Regions from separate parts of the Litorilinea aerophila genome, predicted to be linked through region 2. Evidence: riboswitches for the same ligand, from Rfam matches in the RefSeq annotation. Region 2 holds a riboswitch; the other holds the start of a gene.

Region 1 (7,460 bases), 200 kb from region 2:
CATCCCTGGCACGTCAAAAATCACCATAATGCTCATTGGTTCGCTCCTTTTCTTGTAAAAGATGTTGAGAATGTCGAGAATCGACGTAGCGAATGGCTGCGTCCCCGTTGCGTCATTGCCAAATCATCCGGGAACAACGCCCAATTGCTGCAGCAACGACATCAGGTCGAGCTGTTGCCAGCGTTCGGCGACCTTCCCGTTCCGGAAGTGCAGGATGGTGATGCCCTGGACATCGATGGCGCGTCCGGTGGCAGGGATGCCCTGAAACTCGCCCGCATGGGTTCCGGTCACCCGGTAGCGCATGGCGATTCGATCCCCTTCGGCGACGGTATCCAGCGTTTCGAAGTGGACATCCGGGAAGGCGGCGAAGAAAGCGCGGTAGAACTGCATCGCGCTCTCCACATCAATCGGCTGGGGCGCAAAGCCGTAGAGCACCGCGTCCGGGTGGTAGAGGGTGCGGTAGCTCTCCAGGTCCTGGGCGCTCCAGGCTTTCAAGGCCTGCATGGTACGGGCTACATGAGCGTTCATCGTGGATCCTCCAATGTGGAATGGACAGTTGACTGATAGACACAGGATAGGGCTGATCGGTATCGGCCAGCGGTGGCCCTCCAGGCTGAAGATGGGGGGCTGCTCGTTCAGTTGTATGGATATCGCGTGTCTCTACAGCGCGGACGCTGCGGGCAGAGCCGTCGCCGGTTGATCTTTCGCCGGATGCCGGCGGTTCACCCGCCAGACCCGCCACATCATGCCCGGCTTCATGAGGCTGGTCGGCGGCTCCAGCAGGTTCATCACCTTCAGGAAGGCCCGGCCCACCTCCGGATCGAAGCGGGTGGCCCGGTGGACCGCGGCCACGTAGCGGTTGATCAGGTCGATGCCGGCGGGCTTGGGGCCAGAGGTCTGGGGGAAGCGGAAATCTTCGCCCACGCAGAGCTGCCAGGGGATGTCCACCACCCGGGCTGCAGCCTTGAAGAAGGTGGGCGCCAGCTGCTCTGGGGACAGGCGCCGGGCCAGGATTTGGTCCAGTTCGGCCGCCTGGAGAATCGCAGAGGACATCCCCTGGCCGTAGGTGGGGTTGAAGCTGCTGATGGCGTCCCCCATGACCAGGTAACCCTGGGGAAAGCGCTTCAGCTTTTCGTAGTGGCGGCGCAGGCTGGCCGGGAACTTGTGGGCCACGATCTCCGACAGGGGCTCCGCGCTGCTGACGATGCGCTGGATGTCCGGGTTGGGCAGCGAGCGCACGAAGGCGTTGAACCCCTCTTCATCCGTGGGCGCGTGGTCCCCAGCCCAGCCGCCGACGGATAGAATCCAGCGCTCCCCCTCGATGGGGAAGATGCCGCCGAAACGGCTCTCTTTGGGCGCTTCCGGCGTGGAGAGGATCCAGTCGCCGCCGTTCGGGTCCTGGGGGTCCCGGCGATAGAGGCGGGTAGCGTAGCCCACATCGATCTTGACCTCGCTTTCCGGCGGCGCTTCGTACCCCAGTTGGGTCAGCCACTGGGGCGTGCGGGAGCCGCGGCCGGTGGCGTCCACCACCAGGTCGGCATGGAGGGTCTTACGGGCGGCAGATCCTCCTCGCTCCTCCACCTCCACGCCGATCACCCGAGTCCTGTCCCCGGTGGTCACCACCCCCCTGACCGCCGTGTTGTCCTGAAGGGTGATGTTGGGCCGTGCCAGCGTGCGCCGGCGGACCACATACTCCAGCAGGGGGCGGCTCATGGTGGCCGCGGGCAGGCCCATGCGGAAGCGCAGGCGAAAGCCGCCGTAGCTGAACCAGTGCATGGTCTCTGCCATATCCCCGACCATGGCCCCGTGCTCGGCCAGCTCATCGGCCAGGCCCGGATAGTATTGGTTCAGGGTCTGCAACCCGCTGGCCAGAATGCCGTGCAGGTGGCGGGTCTGGGGCTGTCCTTTGCGGGACTGGGGTTCATCCCAGACTTCGTCCCGTTCCAGCAGGGTCACCTGGTCGAAGTGTTCGCTGAGTACCCGGGCTGCGAGCAGACCGGCCATGCTGGCGCCCAGGACAAGGGCGTGTTTGTTAGGGGTGGTCTGTGGACTCATGAGTTCACCTCCAGAGTGTGGGTCAGAAGAGAAATGTCAGGAAATGGGCGGATCGGTCACCATCTGGTCGGTACGAAAGACGCGCTGGCCGCCGGGCATCAGCGGCACATCGAAGGTGCTGATGATCTGGGCCTTCGCAAAGAATCCCAGAAAGCGGGCCGGGCCGTCGCCGATGTTGCGGAAGTTGTGGGGCATCCTCTCCGGCACCAGGACAAGATCGCCGGCAGCCAGTCGCCGGGTCTCGTCGCCGATTTCGGCCTGCAGGGCGCCAGAGAGGACGATAACCACCTCTTCGGCGCTATCCGTGTGCCGGCCGACCGCAAAGCCCGGCTCCAGCTCGGCCAGGATGACGGCGGAGTCTCGCGCCCCCGTGTCGCCGTAGGAGACAAAAGCCGCCCGATGGCGCAGGCTTGGGTCGTGGTTCGACCAGAAAGTTTCCCCCAGGTCTATGTCGTCAAGAGAGAGCGAGAACAAGGCTGGTCCTCCAGGTTTGCAGGGCGCGGTTTGCTTGGTCAAGGTAGTATGAAAGAGAGGGTGACGATGTCACGCTCTCGATCCTAGTTCTGCCCCGGCGCCGGGATCGCCCCAATCTGTTGCAAGATGCCCAGCAAGTCGGGCACGCCCCAGAGTTCGACGATTTTTCCATTCTCGAAGCGCATCACATTCATGCCGGTGACCTCGATGGCGCTGCCTGTGGGCGGGATGCCCTGGAATTCGCCCGTGTGGGTCCCCCGGATGACCAGCCGATTGGCCACCATGCTCCCTTCCGCCACCTGACCGGCGACCGTGACCTCCAGGTCCGGGAAGCCGGCCCGGAACCCGGCCAGGAGCTGTTTGTACCCTTCCCGGTCCATGGGCGGGAAGCCAGGGAAATGCAGCTGGAACTCTGGTGCAAAGAGTTCATCGATCAGTGCCAGGTTGCCGCCGCTTTCGATCTCCGCTTCCTCCCGCAGGGCCAGCAGCTTGTTGACCGTCTCCTGACTGAAGCGCGGGACAAAAGAGCGGAACTTGCCCTGGTCCAGCACGGCTTCGCCCATGCCGGTGACGGGGTTCACCCCCAAGCTCTGGAAGAAGTCCGAGTAAACGGCGAACCACCAGGTGACCGTGGTCCCGGAGACCTGAATGTTTTCTGATTTAACGCGGAAACCCGGCATGAGCAGCTGAATGAAGCCCCGGATCTCTTCCCTGCCCGTGAACTTCTCCGGACCGCCGGGCAGGGGCGGAACCGGCGTGATCACCGCGTCGTCGGTGAAGAAAGCCAGCACCGCATCCACGTCATGGGCATTCCAGGCCGCGTCGAAGCTTTGAATCGTCGTGGCGTCGCTGCCGGGCAGGACAATGGGCTGGCAGCCGCTAAGGACCAGGGCAAACATCAGGAAGGGGAGGAGGAGAGCGGCGCCTGGGCGCAGGTTCCAGCGGTTGGCGACTCGCGCCTTCCCCGTCAACAGGGTGAGGTACATGGTACGGGCTCCTTTCTTGATATGAGCGTTGATTTGGCTGCACAATGTGGAACAGCGTGCAGAGGCCCAGGGGATACACCTCGATGATGTCCTGAAATACAGGAGTGGTTCACCGGTGCCCCAACGATACGTCGCCAGTCTGTTCACATGACAGGCCATTCTCTGCTCAGATTTTGTTCACTTTTCCTGTTCGCTTTCCAACATCGGACAGCCGTCGGCCCCGTTTGACAGGGCGGCGGGAGATGGCTATACTCACGCCCACAACTGCATACTCCATCGGTGGAGGTGCGCCAGACGCCCGGATGCGTGGCGCACAATGGGGGAAGACCGGTGACGTCCTTTGGACCAGTCCGGCGCTGTCCCGCAACGGTAAGGCCTGCACGGCCAAGCCCGAATACCCGCCTTCACCGTCCGTTCGTGACCACCTTCGTGGAGAGAGGAGGCCGAACGCAAGGGATTGCCCCTTGTGTCTCGCCCGCCTTCTGGCGGCTTTTTTATTGCCGGCGCTTTCTCCCTGGGAGGAGGCGCCATTTTCTTTGTAAGGAGGAAATCATGCGTGAGCCACTCAGCCGATACGTCCGTTCATATGCCCGTTCATTTGTCCGGTTGATTGGGAGCGGGCTTGTGGCCCTGTGGTTGGCCGCCTGCACCGCCACCCTGCCCCCCGCCACCACCCCCCAGCCGGCAGCAAGCCCTGCCGGCTTCCCCGTGACCATCGATAACTGTGGGCTGACCATCTCCTACCCGGCACCCCCCACCCGGGCCGTCACCATGAACCAGGCCGCCACCGAGATCATGCTCTCCCTGGGCCTGGGCGATCACATGGTGGGCACCGCCTACCTGGACGACGCCATTCTTCCCGAGCTGGAGGAAGCCTACCAGGCCATCCCAGTCCTGGCAGACGAGTATCCCTCCCAGGAGGTGCTGCTGGTGGCAGAGCCGGACTTCGTCTACGGTGCCTACCGCAGCGCATTTGGCGACGAGGCCGCGGGGCCCCGGGAGCGCCTGCTGGAGCTGGGCATCCGCTCCTACCTGTCGGTGGCTTCCTGCGAGGATCCGGCCCTGCGCCCGGAACGGGTCACCTTCGAGACGGTCTACGACGAGATCCGGGACATCGGCCGCATCTTCGGCGCGTCCGACCGGGCCGAGGCCCTGGTGGCCGCCATGCAGGCCCGGCTGGACCAGGTAGCGGCTGCCAATGGGCAGGAGACAGAGCCCTTGCGGGTCTTCTGGTTTGACAGCGGAGACGATGAGCCCTTCGCCGGCGCCTGCTGTGGCGCGCCCAACATGATCCTGGAAGCAGCCGGCGCCCAGAACATCTTCGCCGACGCCAGCGGCAGTTGGGCCACAGTAAGCTGGGAAGAGGTCATCGCCCGGGATCCCCAGGCCATTGTGGTCATCGACGCCGAGTGGTCGCCGGCCCAGGAGAAGATCGAGCTGCTGCGCAGCAACCCGGCCTACGCCACCATCACCGCGGTGCAGCAGGAGCGCTTCGTGGTGCTCCCCTTCAGCGCCACCACGTTGGGCGTGCGCAACGCCCAGGCGGTGGTGGACCTGGCCCAGGGGCTCTATCCGGATCGCTTCGCCGCCCACGGGGAGTGAGCCCGGTATGTCAACGACCCTCTCCAGCCCGGCCCGGCCGGTGGGTGCCGGGTACAGCCGGGCTCCCTTCTGGATGCTGCTGGCCACGCTGGCCGGCCTCTTGTTGGCGACCGTCGTCCTGGCCGTGGCCATCGGCCCTGTCTCCATTCCGCCCGGCCTGGTCTGGCAGATGGTGGCCGACCGGCTCCTGGGGGATGGCCTGGGTCCGTGGGATGCGGCCCAGCTCAACATCGTCTGGCTCATCCGGCTGCCCCGGGTTCTGTTGGCGGTGTGTGTGGGCGCGGGGTTGGCCACGGTGGGGGTGGTCATGCAGGCTGTGGTGCGCAACGCCCTGGCCGACCCATACATCCTGGGCGTCTCTGCGGGCGCCTCGGTGGGCGCGGTCTCGGTGCTGGAGTTGGGGTGGTTCGCCTTCGCCGGACTCTACGCCATCTCCCTGGGCGCCTTTGCGGGCGCGCTGCTGACCTTCGGCGTGGTCTTCCTGCTGGCCCAGAGCGGCGGGCGTCTGTCGCCCATCCGCCTGGTTCTGGCTGGCGTGGCCTGCGCCTACATCTTCTCAGGCCTCACCAGCTTCCTGATCCTGACGTCGGACAACCGGGAGCTGGCCCGGTCGGTGCTGGCCTGGCTCCTGGGCAGCCTGGCCGGTGCAGACTGGCCCGATCTCACCTTGCCGGTGGCGGTGTTGCTGGCCGGCTGCGGCTACCTGCAGCTCCGGGCCCGCAGTCTCAACGCGCTGGTCATGGGCGACGAGACCGCGGCCACCCTGGGGGTGGACGTTCACCCCTTTCGGCGGCAGCTCTTCCTGGTGCTCTCGGTGGTCACCGGCGTGATGGTGGCCGTGAGCGGCGCCATCGGCTTTGTGGGCCTGATGGTGCCCCACATGGTGCGCATGGTGGTGGGCAGCGACCACCGGCGGGTGTTGCCCGTGGCGGCCCTGGCCGGCAGCCTCTTCCTCACCTGGGTGGACGTGGTGGCCCGCACCGCCTTTGCCCCGGTGGAGCTGCCGGTGGGGGTGATCACCGCTCTGTTGGGTGGGCCCTTCTTCATCTGGCTCATGCGTACCCGGCGGGACGCCCTGCGGGATGGGCTGTGAGGAGGTGTGCCGTGGACGCTGTGCCCCTGAAGCTCTACGTGGAGGATGTCACCTGGGCTGCCGACGGGCGGCGGATCGTGGACAGCATCCTGCTGGATGTGGCGCCGGGGGAATTCGTGGGCCTGATCGGCCCCAACGGCAGCGGCAAGTCCACCCTGTTGCGCACCATCTACCGGGTGCTGCGGCCGGATGCCGGCCGGGTGAGCCTGGACGGCGAGGATGTCTGGGCCCTGGGCGCGCGGGAAGCAGCCCGGCGCACCGCGGTGGTCGCCCAGGAGCGGGGTAATGACTTCGACCTGACCGTCCACGAGGTGGTGATGCTGGGGCGCCATCCCCACAAAGGGCTTTTGGACCGGGACGGCCCGGCCGACCTGGCCCTGGTGGAAGAAGCCCTGGAACGGGTTCAGATGCAGGCGTTCGCCCACCGGCTCTTCCACACCCTGTCGGGCGGAGAGAAGCAGCGAGTCCTCATCGCCCGGGCCCTGGCCCAGCAGGCCCGGCTGCTGGTGCTGGACGAGCCCACCAACCACCTGGACATCCGCTACCAGATGGAGATCCTGGGCCTGGTCCGGGGGCTGGGGGTGACGGTGCTGGCCGCCCTGCACGACCTGAACCTGGCGGCCCGCTACTGCGACCGGCTCTACCTATTGTCCGGGGGGACGGTGGTGGCTTCGGGACCGCCGGAGCAGGTGCTGACCCCCGGCCTGATCCGGGCGGTGTACGGCGTGGAGGCCCTGGTGGAGCGGCACCCCCAGAGCGGCCTGCTGCAGATCGTCTTCCTGGGGCCGACCACGGAGAGTCTGGCTGGCCAGTAGGTGCGGTATCCCTGCCGCACGAAGGAGGGCCCGTATGGAAACGGGACCTGCAGCCCGGGGCCGGCAAGAAACAATTAGTAGGGGCGGGCCCCCGTGCCCGCCCGCTGGTGCCAGCCGAGGAGGGGTGCCGGTTTGCCGTAGGTGCGGTTTCTAACCGCACGGTGTCGCCAGCCCCAGGCGGGTGAAGGGAGGGCGACGGCTGCGCTGTATGTAGGGGCGAATCATGATTCGCCCTACCGCCTACGACGGGGCGCCCAATTCTGTAGGGGCGGGGCTTGCCCCGCCCGCTGCCGCCCTCGGACATGGATCTCCTGCAGAACCGGCCACGCCCGGCGGGCCGGAGACCCGCCCTACGGATCCGTGGCCCAACCGGGATGGATGGCACCCCGTGCCGTAGGTGCGGTTTCTAACCGCACGGTGTCGCCAGCCCCAGGC
Region 2 (7,460 bases):
TCTCCACCGCATCGGCCAGCCGGTCGTACTCCTGCTCCCGCAGGCGCCGGGCCGTTGTGGCGGACGCCTCTTCCACGCCGGTGTGCTCCATGGACTCCGGTCCCGGCCAGCCCAGGCTGCGCAGCCACTCCCGGCGGAAAGATTCGTTCTCGAAGATGCCGTGGAGGTAGGTCCCCCACACCCGGCCATCCGGGCTGCGTGCGCCGTCGGGGATGGATACCGGCCGCCCGCTACGCCGGACCAGGGTGCCCAGGGGCTGGGCCTGGTGCAGGGTGGTCTCCCCGGCGTGGATCTCGTAGCCCTGGAGCAGCTGGCCATCTTCCAGGCGCAGCTCGGCCTGGTGGGTCTGTTTCACCGGGCAGAATTCGGTGGTCACGGGCAGCAGGCCCAGCCCCGGCGCCACGGTGCCGGCCGGCGCTTCGATGCCCAGGGGATCGGCCAGCGTTTGACCCAGCATCTGGTAGCCCCCGCAGATGCCCACCACCGTGGCTCCTTCCCGATGCGCGGTCAGGATGGCCTGGTCCAGCCCTCGTTCCCGCAGCCAGGCCAGGTCGGCCAGGGTGACCTTGGTGCCCGGCAGGATGATGGCGTGGGGCCGGCCCAGCCCGGCCGGGTGGCGGACGTAGCGCAGGTGGACTCCCGGCTCCGCGGCCAGTTCGTCAAACTCGTCGAAGTTGGCGATGTGGGGCAGGTGGATCACCGCGATCTCCACCCCAGGCGCAGCGGCGGCAGCAGGCTCGGGCTCCTCCAGGGCCACCGCGTCCTCATCCGGGATCTGGAGGTCCGGCAGGTAGGGGATGATGCCCAGGGTGGGCACACCGAAGGCCCGCTCCCGGAGCCGTTCTGTGGCGTCGCCCAGCAGGGCCGGATCGCCCCGGAACTTGTTGATGAGGAAGCCCCGGATCTGGGCCCGCTCGTGGGGCTCCAGCAGGAAGAGGGTGCCGGCCAGCGCGGCGAAGACGCCGCCCCGGTCGATGTCGCCCACCAGCAGGCAGGGGGCCTGGGCGTGGCGGGCCATGCGCAGATTGACGATGTCCCCCTGCTTCAGGTTGATCTCTGCCGGGCTGCCCGCGCCCTCCAGCACGATGACGTCGAAGCGGGCAGCCAGCCGGTCGTAGGCAGCCCGCACTTCGTCCCACAGCATGCGCTTGAGCTCGAACCAGTTGGCCGCTTCGATGTGGCCTACGGCCCGGCCGTTGAGCACGATCTGGCTGCGGCGGTTGCCCTCGGGCTTGAGCAGCACGGGATTCATGTCCGTGTGGGGTGGGATGCCCGCGGCCTCGGCCTGGACGATCTGGGCCCGGCCCATCTCGCCGCCCTCGGGCGTGACGCCCGCATTGTTGCTCATGTTTTGGGCCTTGAAGGGGGCCACCCGCACGCCCCGGCGGGCCAGGATGCGGCAGAAGGCCGTGGCCAGCAGGCTCTTGCCAGCGTTGGAGTGGGTGCCCAGCAGCATGATGGCACGGGCCATGGTCACCTCCCGTTCTCTTCTCCGGAGGGCGAGGCCTCCGGCTGCAGGCCCTTCACGGCCCGGAGCATGGCCATCACCGAGGTGCACACCTGCCTGTGCCCGGGAGCCCCCTGACCGCGGGTGACGATCCAGCGGGGGGACGAGGCGTCGCCGTCCACCGCCACGTGAATGGTGTCCGGCGCCTGGGCCGACCCGTTGCGCGCCACGCAGAAGCCTTCCCGCTCTAGCGCCCGGGCAGCCCACAGCGCGGGCAGCCCTTCGCCCTGCAGGCTGACCACGCCCGCGTTCTGGCGGCTGATGTGGAAGGAGCCGCTGTAGGGGTCGAAGGTCACGCCGTCGCTGCGAAAGGCAGCGGTAAACGCGCCATTCAGGACCAGATCCTCGGGGGCGCCCACCGCCAGGGGGCCTCCCATGGGCAGGAGCCACAGGCGATCCGCGCTGCGCAGGGCCAGGTCCAGGTCGTGGGTGGAGAGGAGGATGGCCCGGTTGGTGCGTCGAGCCAGCCCCCGGAGTACGCCCATGATCTCCACCCGACGGGGCAGGTCCAGGAAGGCGGTGGGTTCGTCCAGCAGGATGACTTCTGGCTCCTGGGCCAGGGCCCGGGCGATCATCACCTTTTGGCGCTCGCCGTCGCTGAGCTCGTGGACCGGACGATGGGCCAGGGCCGTCGCGCCTACTGCCTCCAGCGCCCACTGGACCGCCCGGTGATCCTCCCGGGTCAGGCGGCCCATCCAGTCGGTGTAGGGATAGCGCCCCAGGGCCACCAGGTCGTAGGCGTGCAGATGGCCCACGTCCACCCGGTCGGTCAGGACTACGCTCAGGCGCTGGGCCAGGGCCTGGGGTGGGAGGGTGTGAATGTCCACCCCCGCCAGCAGGACCCGGCCGGCCAGGGGTGGCTGCATGCCGGCCAGGGTGCGCATGAGGGTGGTCTTGCCCGCGCCGTTGGGCCCCAGCAGGCAGACCAGTTCACCCGGCTCCAGGGAGAGGTTGAGGTCCCGGGCCACCACCACCGGCGCGCGGCGTCCCCGTTCATAGCCGATGGTCAATCCGTTTGCCTGCAGTTTTCCAGCCATGTTTTTCCCGGCTCCTCAGGCGGCAAAGGTCTTGCCCAGGTTTCCCCGGCGCAGGATAACCCAGACCACCACCGGCGCCCCGATCAGGGCGGTGATGGCGTTGAGGGGCAGGGAGATCTGGCTGCCCGGCAGGTGGGCGATGAGGTCCGCGCCCAGGGCCAGCACCGCGCCCAGCAACGTGGTGGCCGGCAGCAGGATGCGGTGGTCCGAGGTGTTGAAGAGGCTGCGGCCCAGGTGGGGCACCGCGACACCCAGGAAGGTGATGGGGCCGCAGAAGGCGGTCACCACGCCGGCCAGGATGGAAGCACTGCCGATGATGAAGAGGCGGGCGCGGCCCACGGTGAGGCCCATGCTGCGGGCGTAGGTCTCACCCAGGAGCAGGGCGTTCAGGGGTTTGGCCCCGGCGTGGGCCACGGCCATGGCCAGCAGGAGGGACGGGGCCATCACCCGGAGCTGATCCCAGGTGACATCGCCGAAGGTGCCGAAGGTCCAGGTGATGTAGGCCTGGATGCGTTCGGCGATGCTGAAGTAGAGGAGCACGCTGACCAGGGCGCTGGTGGCGTAGCCGAACATGAGCCCCAGGAGGAGCAGGGTCATGGTGCTGTTCACCCGGCGGGCCACCAGCATGACCAGGAGCAGGACCAGCGCAGCGCCCAGGCTGGCGGCCACGGCCAGGCTGAACTCGCCCAGCAGCCCCAGGCCGGCCAGGAGGGTCACGCCGCCGCCGGCGCCTGCCCCCAGCACCACCAGGGCCACGCCCAGGCTGGCCCCCGAGCTGATGCCCAGGATGAAGGGGCCGGCCAGCGGGTTGCGGAAGAGGGTCTGCATCTGGAGGCCGGCGATGGCCAGGCTGGCGCCGGCCAGGCTGGCGGTGATGGCCTTGGGCAGGCGGAATTTGAGCACGATGTTGGCCCATGCCGCCCGCTCCGGCTCCGCGCCCAGCAGGATCTTCAGCACTTCACCCGGTGGGATGTAGACGGAGCCTACCCCGATGCTGAGCAGAAACATGACGACCAACAGGACTGACAGTCCCAGCAGCCCCAGGCGCCATCGGCTGGCCCGGGTCGCCACTTTTGTGGCCGGTGTGGGCTGGACCTGGTAGAGCGTTGTTTGTGCCATGGAAAAATCTCTCCCTGAAAGCTCGGGCGCCCCGCACTCTCTTTACACGTTGTTTTGAGCCACGTTCTAGGCCCCAGAGTCACAGATTGGTAGGTCCGGTCTCCTGGCCGGACATCCGCACCCAACGGGATGGGGACCCGTGTCACGCAGGGATGTGTGACCTACGGACCTGAGGATGCGCACTCCACGATGGGACACGGATGAACACGGCTTGGTAGGTCCGGTCTCCTGGCCGGACATCCGCACCCAACGGGACGGGAACCCATGTCACGCAGGGATGTGTGACCTACGGACCTGAGGATGCGCACTCCACGATGGGACACGGATGAACACGGCTTGGTAGGTCCGGTCTCCTGGCCGGACATCCGCACCCAACGGGACGGGAACCCATGTCACGCAGGGATGCGTGACCTACGGACCTGAGGATGCGCACCCCACGAGAGGGTCACCACCACGACGCGAAGTCGGCATCCTCTGTGGATTGGCTTGAATCTACGGCTCCACCTGCCGGAAGAAGGTCAGCTCGTGATCTGGCAACAGCTCCGGATGGAAGATCTTGACCAGGTCGGCCAGGATGATGTCCGGGTTGGCCACGCCACCTTCCCAGTAGTCGTTGCCGCCCCACTGGTTCACCCGGGCGTTGTTATCGTAGATGCGGCCGTTCTGGAAGGCGGCAAAGTCGGCGTAGCGGGGATCCTCATTGCGCACGTCCTCCAGGGTCTGCCAGCGGCCGGCGTTGGGCAGCCAGTAGTCGGCATCCGCGGCCCGGGCGTAGACCGCCTCGAAGTCCAGGGGGATGCTGCCGGTGGCGTCGGTGTCCGCCCAGAGGTAGTCGGCACCGGCGTCGGCCAGGAAGCGGGCGAAGTAGCTCTTGCCGCCGGAGACCCGCCAGGAGTCGCCCCGGTTGATGCCGGTGAAGACCGTGGGGCGCTCTTCCACCTGGGCGACCTTGTCGGCGATGGCCTGGTAGCGTTCCGCGATCTCCTGGAAATGGGTGGTTGCCTGGGCCTCCCGGTTAAAGAAGAGGGCCACGTACTTGAGCCATTCGGCCCGGCCGAGGGGGGAAGTTTCCATGTAGTCCGCGATCAGGCCCACCTTCAGGCCGGCTTCCAGCAGCTTGGGATGGGTGTCGTAGCGGGGATCGCCGTAGGCGAAGGTCAGCACCAGGTCCGGCTCCAGTTCCAGCACCCGCTCGGTGTTGATTTCCGCGCTGGCGCCGATCTCCTGCACCGTGCCGGCATCGATGCGTTCCCGCACCGCGGGCGTGTTCACGTAGTCGAACTCCTCCACCGCCACCAGGCTGTCCAGCACGCCCAGGGCCTCCAGGTGGGGCAACACGGTGGTAGAGAGGGTGATGAGGCGCCCCACAGGCACCTCGATGATCTGGGATGGGTCATAGCCCTCTGGGGCCGGGGTGCCGCACTGGACCAGCACGTACTGGAAGCTCTGCTCCGCGCCTTGCCAGGGGGTCAGCACGGTGACGACCTTGTAGTGGTTGGCATATTCCACGGTAAAGCCGGTGGCGTAGGTGAGCTCGATCTTCTCCGGGAAGTAGTCGACGGCGGGATCGTACTCCTCCACGCAGCCATCGGTCAGGTTGGCTTCCACCGGTGCGGCGGCCTGGGGCGGTGCTTCGGCCGGCGTAGCCGCGGGTGCTTCGGGGGCAGTCGGTGTGGCCACAGGCGCGACACAGGCGCTGACCAGGGCTGCCAGCAGTAGAAGGGCTGGCCAGAAGGTTCGGAGATTTTTGCGCATGTTCATGACTCCTTTCATGAATGTCCGTCTCATGGTAACTATACAGCCCCCATCTCCCTGATACCGATTGTCTGGCCAAGAGGCATCGTAGGTCACGTTTCCATACGTGACCGCTTGTCCGGTATGGAAACCGGACCTACGGAATCATGAGCGCCACTACGTAAGACAATCGGTATAACCCCCACCGGGAGAAGGGGGGAAAGTGACAGAAAAAAAAGCGGCCCTCGCCGGGGCCGCTCAAGTCTCGTCGTGCGCACATGAAAAACCCGCCGGATTGGCGGGTCGTGCGCTTGGATTCGTGAACGCTCGCCCCCTTTTTCCACGAAGGTGGACTCAAGCAACAGCCAGGGCGGGTATTCGGGCTTGTCGATTCACTCCCGTGGGAGCGGGTCGACCTACCGTTGCGGGCCAGCGCCGGACTGGTCTCAGCGAGACGTCACCGGTCTTCCCCCATTGTGCACCATGCATCCGGGCCATCTGGTGCACCCTGGCTGGTCTTGATATTCGGTTGTGATCTGGGTGCTAGTGTAGCAGAGGCGCGGACCGCCTGTCAATTTTGGATCGGGGGATTTGGACGCTCACAGAGACGCCAAGGCGCGGAGAAGCGAGGGGCCTACACCGGGAGAGCGCATCCCTGGGACATGGAAAGTGCACCAATGGGCCGATCATCCGGCCCGTGCCGGCGCGGGCCGGATCTCGTGGTGGATGGTCAAGGCGTGGTGTTCTTCGGGTTGGGTGCTCCAGGGATCGACATGCACCAAGATCTCGGACAGGTAGGGCAGCGCGTGGAAGAGGTCGTGGCGAAGCTGCTCGGCGATGTGATGGCTGGCCGCGGTGCTCAGGTGCGGGTCAACCGCGATGCCGATGTCGGCGTGCAGGCGATGGCCCATCCAGCGCATGCGCAGCCACTCCAATTCCTGGATCCCGGGCTGCTGGCGGATGACCGCCTCCGCCCGCTCCAGGTGTTCCGGTTCAATGGCATCCATGAGCCGGTACCACATGGTTTTGGTGGCATCCCAGGTGATGAAGAGGATGGCAACGCCGATCAAGATGCCGATGATGGGATCCACCATGGGATAGCCGAGCCAGGAACCGGCAACGGCGAGTAGCACTGCCAGGGACGTCAGGCCGTCGGTGCGGGCGTGCATCCCGTCCGCCACCATGGCGGCGGAGCCAATCTTGCGCCCCACCCGGATCTGAAGCCATGCCACGGTTTCGTTGCCGGCAAAGCCCACCAGCGCGGCCAGGGCCACCCAGCCTAGGTTTGTCAGGGGTTCAGGGTGAAGGAGCTTCTGCAAGGATTCCCAGAAGATGACGCCGGCGCTGAAGGCGATGGAGAGCACGATGAAAATGCCCGCTACATCTTCGGCACGGCCAAAGCCATAGGTGTAGCAGCGTGTCGCCGCCCGCCGCGCCAGGTAAAAGGCGATGAGCAGGGGGACCGAGTTGAGGCCGTCGCCGATGTTGTGCACCGTATCGGCGAAGAGGGCCACGCTGCCACTGAGCCAAACGATGATCACCTGCAGGAGGGACGTAAAGGCCAATGCCCCGAGGGCAATCCAGACCGTGCGGATGCCCTCTTCATGCGCGGCAAAGGCGCTATCGGTGACGAGGGCATCGTGCTGGTGGCTGTGGCCGTGGAGGTGAAAGATGGTGCGAATCCAGCCCCATGGGCCGCCGCCGTGATGGTGGTGATGTCCATCATGGCTGTGGGGATGGGCGTGGGCGTGATGGTGGCCAGATTCGCCATGGTGGCTGTGGGGATGCGGATGATCGTGGCCGTGGGCATGCTCTTCACCTTCATGGGGATGCGTGTGCCCGCTGTTTTTGATTGCCATGATTGTACTCGCGTTTCTAAGGGTGTGTTGTGGATGGCGGCGGTTCTGTTGCTTCCGTCCACTCCCCGGCGGGGGACAGATTGCGGCGGACGTGATCGAGGTGGGAGAGGGCCTCGCGGAAGAGGGCGCCTACGTGTACATCATCAATTGAATAGTAGATCTGATTGCCTGCCCGGCGGGTCCGCACCAAGCGTGTAGCCCGCA

Evidence for each region. A riboswitch is a leader RNA that binds a small molecule or an ion and turns the genes downstream of it on or off. The one in region 2 is predicted to bind cobalamin.
Region 1: linked by a shared signal. The riboswitch ahead of FKZ61_RS05440 (ABC transporter substrate-binding protein) and the one ahead of FKZ61_RS04650 (ABC transporter substrate-binding protein) in region 2 are both predicted to bind cobalamin.

The regions. Positions count from the first base shown of each region.
Region 1 is NZ_VIGC02000005.1:229,502-236,961, forward strand. Features, by position in the region: gene FKZ61_RS05415 (hypothetical protein) at 1-36, opposite strand, end outside; gene FKZ61_RS05420 (ester cyclase) at 124-528, opposite strand; gene FKZ61_RS05425 (FAD-dependent oxidoreductase) at 661-2,055, opposite strand; gene FKZ61_RS05430 (cupin domain-containing protein) at 2,092-2,529, opposite strand; gene FKZ61_RS05435 (ester cyclase) at 2,613-3,515, opposite strand; cobalamin riboswitch at 3,782-3,935, shown strand; gene FKZ61_RS05440 (ABC transporter substrate-binding protein) at 4,140-5,117, shown strand; gene FKZ61_RS05445 (FecCD family ABC transporter permease) at 5,125-6,210, shown strand; gene FKZ61_RS05450 (ABC transporter ATP-binding protein) at 6,237-7,025, shown strand.
Region 2 is NZ_VIGC02000005.1:31,686-39,145, forward strand. Features, by position in the region: gene FKZ61_RS04635 (cobyric acid synthase) at 1-1,471, opposite strand, end outside; gene FKZ61_RS04640 (ABC transporter ATP-binding protein) at 1,474-2,544, opposite strand; gene FKZ61_RS04645 (iron ABC transporter permease) at 2,560-3,663, opposite strand; gene FKZ61_RS04650 (ABC transporter substrate-binding protein) at 4,156-5,418, opposite strand; cobalamin riboswitch at 5,750-5,923, opposite strand; gene FKZ61_RS04655 (cation diffusion facilitator family transporter) at 6,084-7,256, opposite strand; gene FKZ61_RS04660 (ArsR/SmtB family transcription factor) at 7,273-7,460, opposite strand, start outside.